Regions from separate parts of the Peribacillus sp. TH27 genome, predicted to be linked through region 2. Evidence: riboswitches for the same ligand, from Rfam matches in the RefSeq annotation. Region 2 holds a riboswitch; the other holds the start of a gene.
The links. A riboswitch is a leader RNA that binds a small molecule or an ion and turns the genes downstream of it on or off. The one in region 2 is predicted to bind S-adenosylmethionine.
Positions count from the first base shown of each region.

Region 1: linked by a shared signal. The riboswitch ahead of JFU24_RS18640 (methionine ABC transporter ATP-binding protein) and the one ahead of mtnW (2,3-diketo-5-methylthiopentyl-1-phosphate enolase) in region 2 are both predicted to bind S-adenosylmethionine.

Region 1 covers NZ_JAEKEV010000002.1:3,603,166-3,606,583, reverse strand. Annotated here, with positions in the region: gene JFU24_RS18645 (methionine ABC transporter permease) at 1-631, opposite strand, end outside; gene JFU24_RS18640 (methionine ABC transporter ATP-binding protein) at 624-1,658, opposite strand; SAM riboswitch class I at 1,839-1,951, opposite strand; gene JFU24_RS18635 (O-acetylhomoserine aminocarboxypropyltransferase/cysteine synthase family protein) at 2,069-3,379, opposite strand.
Region 2 covers NZ_JAEKEV010000002.1:5,370,763-5,374,180, reverse strand. Annotated here, with positions in the region: gene JFU24_RS27335 (2-hydroxy-3-keto-5-methylthiopentenyl-1-phosphate phosphatase) at 1-415, opposite strand, end outside; gene mtnW (2,3-diketo-5-methylthiopentyl-1-phosphate enolase) at 422-1,654, opposite strand; SAM riboswitch class I at 1,832-1,984, opposite strand; gene JFU24_RS27325 (pyridoxal phosphate-dependent aminotransferase) at 2,109-3,287, opposite strand.

The sequences.
Region 1 (3,418 bases), 1.8 Mb from region 2:
TAATTTGAATAATGAAGACGATAATTAGTATAACAATCGTCGCTACAAGTGTAACGTCATTGTGAGTCCTTTGATAGCCGTCTAGATAGGCCAGATTACCAAGCCCGCCTGCACCGATAACCCCTGCCATTGCGGTATATCCAACCAATGCAATCGATGTTACCGTAATCCCTGAAATTAATGCTGGCATCGATTCTGGAAGAAGTACCTTCCAAATGATCGTGCTCGTTTTCGCTCCCATTGATTTAGCCGCTTCAATTACACCTTTATCGATTTCACGGAGGCCGATTTCAACCATACGTGCATAAAATGGTGCCGCCCCGATAATAAGGGCTGGTAAAGCAGCATCCTCACCGATCATAGAACCGACAAGCAATTTTGTGAAAGGTATGAGCAACACAATTAAAATAAGGAATGGAATGGAACGGAAAATATTAACGATAGCACTCATGGTCGTGTTAATTACCCGATTTTCCCACAAGTTACCTTTCCCTGTTAAAAACAGGACTAGCCCTAATAGTATGCCTATAAAAAAGGTTGCTAGTACTGAGATACTGGTCATATAAAGTGTTTCTTTTGTTGCTTCAATAATGTCTTCCCAATATACATTCGGTAATAATTCTTCAAGCATGAGTAATCACCTCCACGCCTACATGCTGTGCTTTAATGAATTCGATTGCGCGGAGCATTTCATCCTCATTGCCATCAAGGTGGATAAATAACGTTCCATATGAACCACTTCTAGTTTGAGATATTTTTCCTTGAACGATATTGACATCCAACTCAAAGTTACGTACCAGCCTAGTAATTAACGGACTCTCTGCATGATCTCCTACGAACGTCAATTGAATTACTTTTCCTGCTGGATAGCGTTCCAGCAAGTGTTCCATTGTTTCTTTTGTTTCTTCAGGCTCTGTTACCTGTTGAACGAAACGCTTCGTCATTTGTTCTTTCGGATTCTTGAAGACTTCCAGGACAGGTCCTTGTTCAACTACTTGACCACTTTCCATTACTGCAACGCGGTGACAAATTTTACGGATGACGTGCATTTCATGTGTAATCAAAACAATCGTTAGACCAAGACGCTTATTGATGTCCACAAGCAATTCAAGTATTGAATCGGTTGTCTGCGGGTCTAAAGCAGACGTCGCTTCATCGCACAGTAGCACTTTAGGATTGTTAGCAAGAGCCCTAGCAATCCCGACCCTTTGTTTTTGCCCTCCGCTTAATTGCGAAGGATATGCCTTTTCTCTTCCTTCAAGCCCAACTAACTTAATTAATTCATTCACACGCTTGATACGCTCATTTTTCGAAACCCCTGCAATTTCTAGAGGAAACGATATATTCTCCTGAACGGTTCTAGACCATAATAAATTAAAATGTTGAAAGATCATGCTGATTTCTTGTCGAGCTTTACGTAGCTTAGCACCTTTGATTTTGGAAATTTCTTTATCAGCCACCACAACGGATCCTTCTGTTGGTGTTTCCAATCCATTAAGCATCCTGATCAAAGTACTTTTCCCTGCTCCGCTGTAGCCAATAATACCGAAAATCTCGCCTTTATTTATTTCAACATTAACATTATTTACAGCCTTAATCGTGTCACTGCTTCCTTTTCCTGTTCGGAATAGCTTACTAACTTTTGTCAATGTAATCATTAATACTCACCTCTTTTATCCAATAAAACCTATGAACTTAGTTGATTTATCTTCATTATCAGCCTGTAAATATGATTTAAAACCGTTTTTCAATATTGCTATACATGTAAAGGTTTTCCCAAACTAAATAGAAAAAACCTTTCTGCATGAGCAGAAAGGCAGGTGAAAAAGCAGGCCTTTCTCTCATCTTCCAAAGCGATTAAACTTTGTGTGAATTGGCACCTTTCCAAGGAAATTTCCTTGTCGGTTGCCGGGTTTCATCGGGCACATCCCTCCACCTCTCTTGATAAGAGCTAATATATAGAATATTTGTACATCATTAAGTTCTTTAGTATGGAGAAATTTTATCATAGATAAAAAAGGAGCGCAATGTATAATATTTCTAGGAAAGAATGAACAGGTCTTTTTTATTAAACAGTTTTAGAAGTTAAGGAGACAATATTCGTCGCTTTTTCAATTGCCTGCTCTAAATCTTCTATTAAATCCTCTACGTTTTCAATACCAATCGATATGCGCACTTGATCAGCACTTACACCCGCTTTTGCTAAACCTACATCATTTAATTGTTGATGGGTCGTACTAGCAGGGTGGATAATTAAACTTTTAGCATCCCCTACGTTGGCTACATGCGACCATAACTCTACCGAATTGATAAGTTTTGCTCCAGCTTCGCGTCCACCTTGAATTCCAAAAGTCACAACAGATCCTGCTCCCTTAGGCAAATATTTATCCGCCAGCGCTTTATCAGGGTGACTTCCATTACTAGGGTGCGAAACCCAGTTCACAGCAGGATGATTTTCCAAATATTGAATAACAGACTTAGTATTCGAAAGATGCTCTTTCATTCTCACATGCAACGTTTCTAGCCCCAGCGTAAACTGGAACGCGCTTTGAGCACTTAACGTCGGCCCTAAATCACGAAGTAATTGCACACGAGCTTTTGTGATAAAGGCAGCAGGGCCGACTGCTTCAGAGTATACAATCCCATCGTAGCTTGGATCCGGTTCCGTAAAGCCAGGGTAGTTTGGTGAGTTCCAGTCGAATTTGCCCCCATCCACGATGATGCCTCCTAAGGTGGTTCCATTTCCCAAGAGCCATTTTGTAGCAGAGTGGATGACAATATCCGCTCCAAAATCAATTGGCCGGCAAAGGTATGGGGTAGCAAAGGTATTATCGATAATGAGTGGTATGCCCGCATTGTGAGCAATGTCCGCTACAGCCTCAATATCAAGAATCCTTAGACTTGGATTTCCAATTGTTTCCGCAAATATAGCCTTCGTTCTAGGCGTGATGGCTTTTTTGAAATTTTCAGGGTCATCAGGAGAGACGAACTTCACTTTTATCCCATATTTAGGAAGAGTATTTTCAAAAAGATTATACGTACCGCCATATAATGTAGAAGCGGACACTATTTCATCTCCTGCACCAGCAATATTTAGGATTGACAGTGTAATGGCAGCCATCCCACTTGCGGTTGCCAGTCCGCCGATACCACCTTCCAACAAGGCCATTCTTTCTTCGAAAACACTGACCGTAGGATTATGAAGTCGTGTATAAATATAGCCATTTTCCTTTAAGCCAAATAAATTTGCTGCATGGTCAGTATCTTTGAACAAGTATGCATTGCTTTGATAAATAGGCACTGCACGTGCACCCGTTTCATCTACTTGCAGACCCCCGTGAACACTCAATGTTTCGAAACGCAACTTTTTCTCTGCCATAAGATTTCTCCCCTTTTTCTATGGATTTAGTTGGATTTA
Region 2 (3,418 bases):
GTTTATCACAAGTATGCGGCCACTCAATTAAGATCTTTTCCTGATTGAAATAAGCTCTGTTGCAATAAACACAATCTGAAGGCAATATATCATTTAAAAGCGGTTCAATAAAAAAGTCCATACCGCCACTTACAATATACAAAGGTATGTTCGCTTGTTTTGTAAAATCCACAAATTCGTTGAACCCTGGGCGAATGCCGGCTGTATCCTTCACATATTGAATAATGTCTTCCTTTAGGCTACTGTCAAGCAGGGAAAACATTTTCCCAACTCCTGTAGATATACTGATTTTTTGCTGAAGAACACCGTCTTTTAGCTCTTCCCATCCCGGAGGTGCAAATTTTTTCATGATAGCGATGATATTATCTGAGTTAGTAATTGTTCCGTCAAAATCACAAAAAATAATCGGTTTCATTATTCCTTACAAGCCTCCCCATAACTCAAGTGCTTTGCTTAGTGCTTCATCTTCATAAGCCGCATCAGATAATGCCTTGCCTGTAAGAACAGCTTCTACAGCAGAACGGAAAGCCTTTGCCCCGCCCTTTGCTCCGTCGGGATGTCCGTGGATTCCACCGCCTGCATTAATTACGCTGTCCTTCCCAAAATCCTTAATTAGATTAGGAACCATTCCCGGATGAATACCTGCTGAAGGAACCGGGAAGGCTTTTTTCCATGACGGCTCATCTTTCGTCAAAGCTTCAGCAATCGCTAATGTTTCCTCTTTCTCAAGTGCCACATTTCCATATGGAGAAGGGAATAGAGATAAATCCGCACCTGATAGTCTTACTAATTTTCCAAGCAATAACGCGTAGCTGACACCATAAAATGACGATGAAGCTACTGCTCCGCTATATGCAGGGTGAGCCATGATCGGTAGATTAATACGATCGTTTTCACGCAAAGCTTGAAGTACATCCAATCCATATGTATGAACGTTAAATAATAAGGCATCGGCACCTGCTTCTGCTGCACGCTCTGCCTTTTCTAATAATTCAAAAGTTTTACCTGATAGATTGACAGCATATAAAGTTCGATGGCCCGTTGTTTCATAGACTTCTTTCAAAATTTGTCTGCCCGTTCTTATTCTATCAATGAATGGGGTCTGCTCCTGATCGAAGAGAATCTCATCATCTTTTACCAGGTCGACTCCTCCTAATGCTTGTTGTTTCAGCTGCTCATTATGGAATAAGAGATCCCGTCCTAATACCCCTTTAAAAATACTCATCACCAGAGGCCGGTCCAATACGTTAATCTTTTCTCTTATACCTGTAATCCCAAATTGAGGTCCTGGAAAAGCCTTGTGTATATCGCCAACAAAATCCAAGTCAATCAGTTTGATTTCCCCATCCAATGACAATTTACCGAATACTGTCGTGAGAATAGCCGGTAAATCATTAGAAAAATTTCCCGACGGGTAGGCAATTTTTATCATCGAACGGTACACCTTACGATTGAAAAAACGGTTTGCTCTTTCTGCTTCAGGTAGAGGGGTGACGGAAACAACACGTCCTTTATGTTTCTCCAACTGCTTCTGGACCAAATGAGGCAGGTCCGTCCATGTTCCTACTGTCAAACCTAAGGCAATACTCTCGGCTTTTTTCTCATGTTCGCCATTGAAATCATGAATTAAATAAGTAGCGATTATCTCGCTCATCTGATCACTCCTATTAAACGTTAGTAAAGTCTTGAAGTCAGTATTCTAATATCTGGCTAATACGGTTTCCATAATTTTCCTATTACCTCGATATATGGAGAATGGAATCTTCGACTGTTAATCCATGTTAAAACAATAAAAGCCCCTTCATAAAGAAGAGGCTTTAAAAAAGCCATCTTCTTATCTCCCAGCTTATAGCTGCAAGAATTAGCACCGTGCCTTGTGGATTCCAAAAAAATCCGGCGAAGAATTCCGCCCCATTTCGCAATGGAATTACGGTCGGTTGCTGGGCTTCATAGGGCTAGTCCCTCCACCTGCTCAAAATAAGAAAACGCTGATATATTTAAACTTCAAGTATCAAAAGATTAAGAATTTATTTTGTATTCTGACAGGTAATCCATACTTTGTCAATAAGTTTTCAACAATTTAACGGTAGCTAACTTGGAATCTTCCACTATTCTCCAAATAAATTCAATGCGCGAATCCGTTCAACTGCTTCTTGAAGCCGTTCTTCAGAAGTAAGTAACCCCACCCTAACATATCCTTCTCCAAATTCACCGAATCCATTTCCAGCAGCAACAGCTACGTGAGCATGCGTTAATAAATAATCAGCAAAACTCTCGGACGTGAAACCTTCAGGAATCTTGAGCCATGCAAAGAAAGATGCTTTAGGAGCTTGGACATCCCAGCCGATGGAACGTAATCCATCAATAAAAACATTTCTGCGCCCTTCATATTTGTTCACTAATTCTTCTACGCAACTTTGTGAATCTAGTAACGCACTTGCCGCTGCTTCTTGAATTGCAGGGAAAAGACTTACATAAAGATGATCTTGCAACAGTTCAAGAGCTTCGATGACACTTTTATTTCCAACAGCGAAGCCCACTCTCCACCCTGCCATATTATATGTTTTAGATAAAGTATATATTTCGATACCTACATCTTTTGCCCCCTCTGCTTGAAGGAAACTAATCGGTTTTTTTCCATCAAATCCAATCGCTCCATAAGCAAAGTCGTGAACCACACAAATTGAATGTTCTTTCGCAAACGAGACGGTTTCCTCAAAAAAACCCTCAGTTGCTGATGCTCCAGTTGGATTATTCGGATAGTTCAAGAACATCATTTTGGCTCTTTCAAGGGTTTCTGTATGTATTTCTCCATAATGCGGAAGATAATCATTTTCTTCTGTCAAAGGCATGAATTCTGTTTTTGCTTGGGCTAAAACTACACCAGATAGATAATCAGGATAGCCTGGATCAGGTACCAGAATCGTATCCCCGGGATTCAATAAACATTGTGGAAGTTCGACAAGTCCTGCCTTTCCACCAAATAGAATAGCCACTTCACTATTAGGATCTAACTTGACACCATATTCACGTTCATAAAAGACAGTCGCAGCTTCTTTTAAGTATTGATGTCCTCGGAAAGGAGAATATTTATGATTTATTGTATTTTCTGCAGCAGTCTGCAAACTTTTCACAATATGCTCTGGCGTCGGCTGGTCAGGATTTCCCTGCCCTAAATTAATGACATCATGACCTTGCTCTGTAATTGCCTTAACTTTTGCAACTAGAGAAGCAAAAAACTGCTTGGGTAGTTCCTGAAGCTGTCTGGATTTTTCGAATTGCATCATTAAACACCTTCTCTGAAATTTCTTGAAATTCTAGTCACAAATGATATATGTTTATCATAGTCTTGTAAAGTGTTTTTTTACATATAGAGGTTTTAAAAAATGAAATGGAAAATCTCCTTCCACCAAATGGA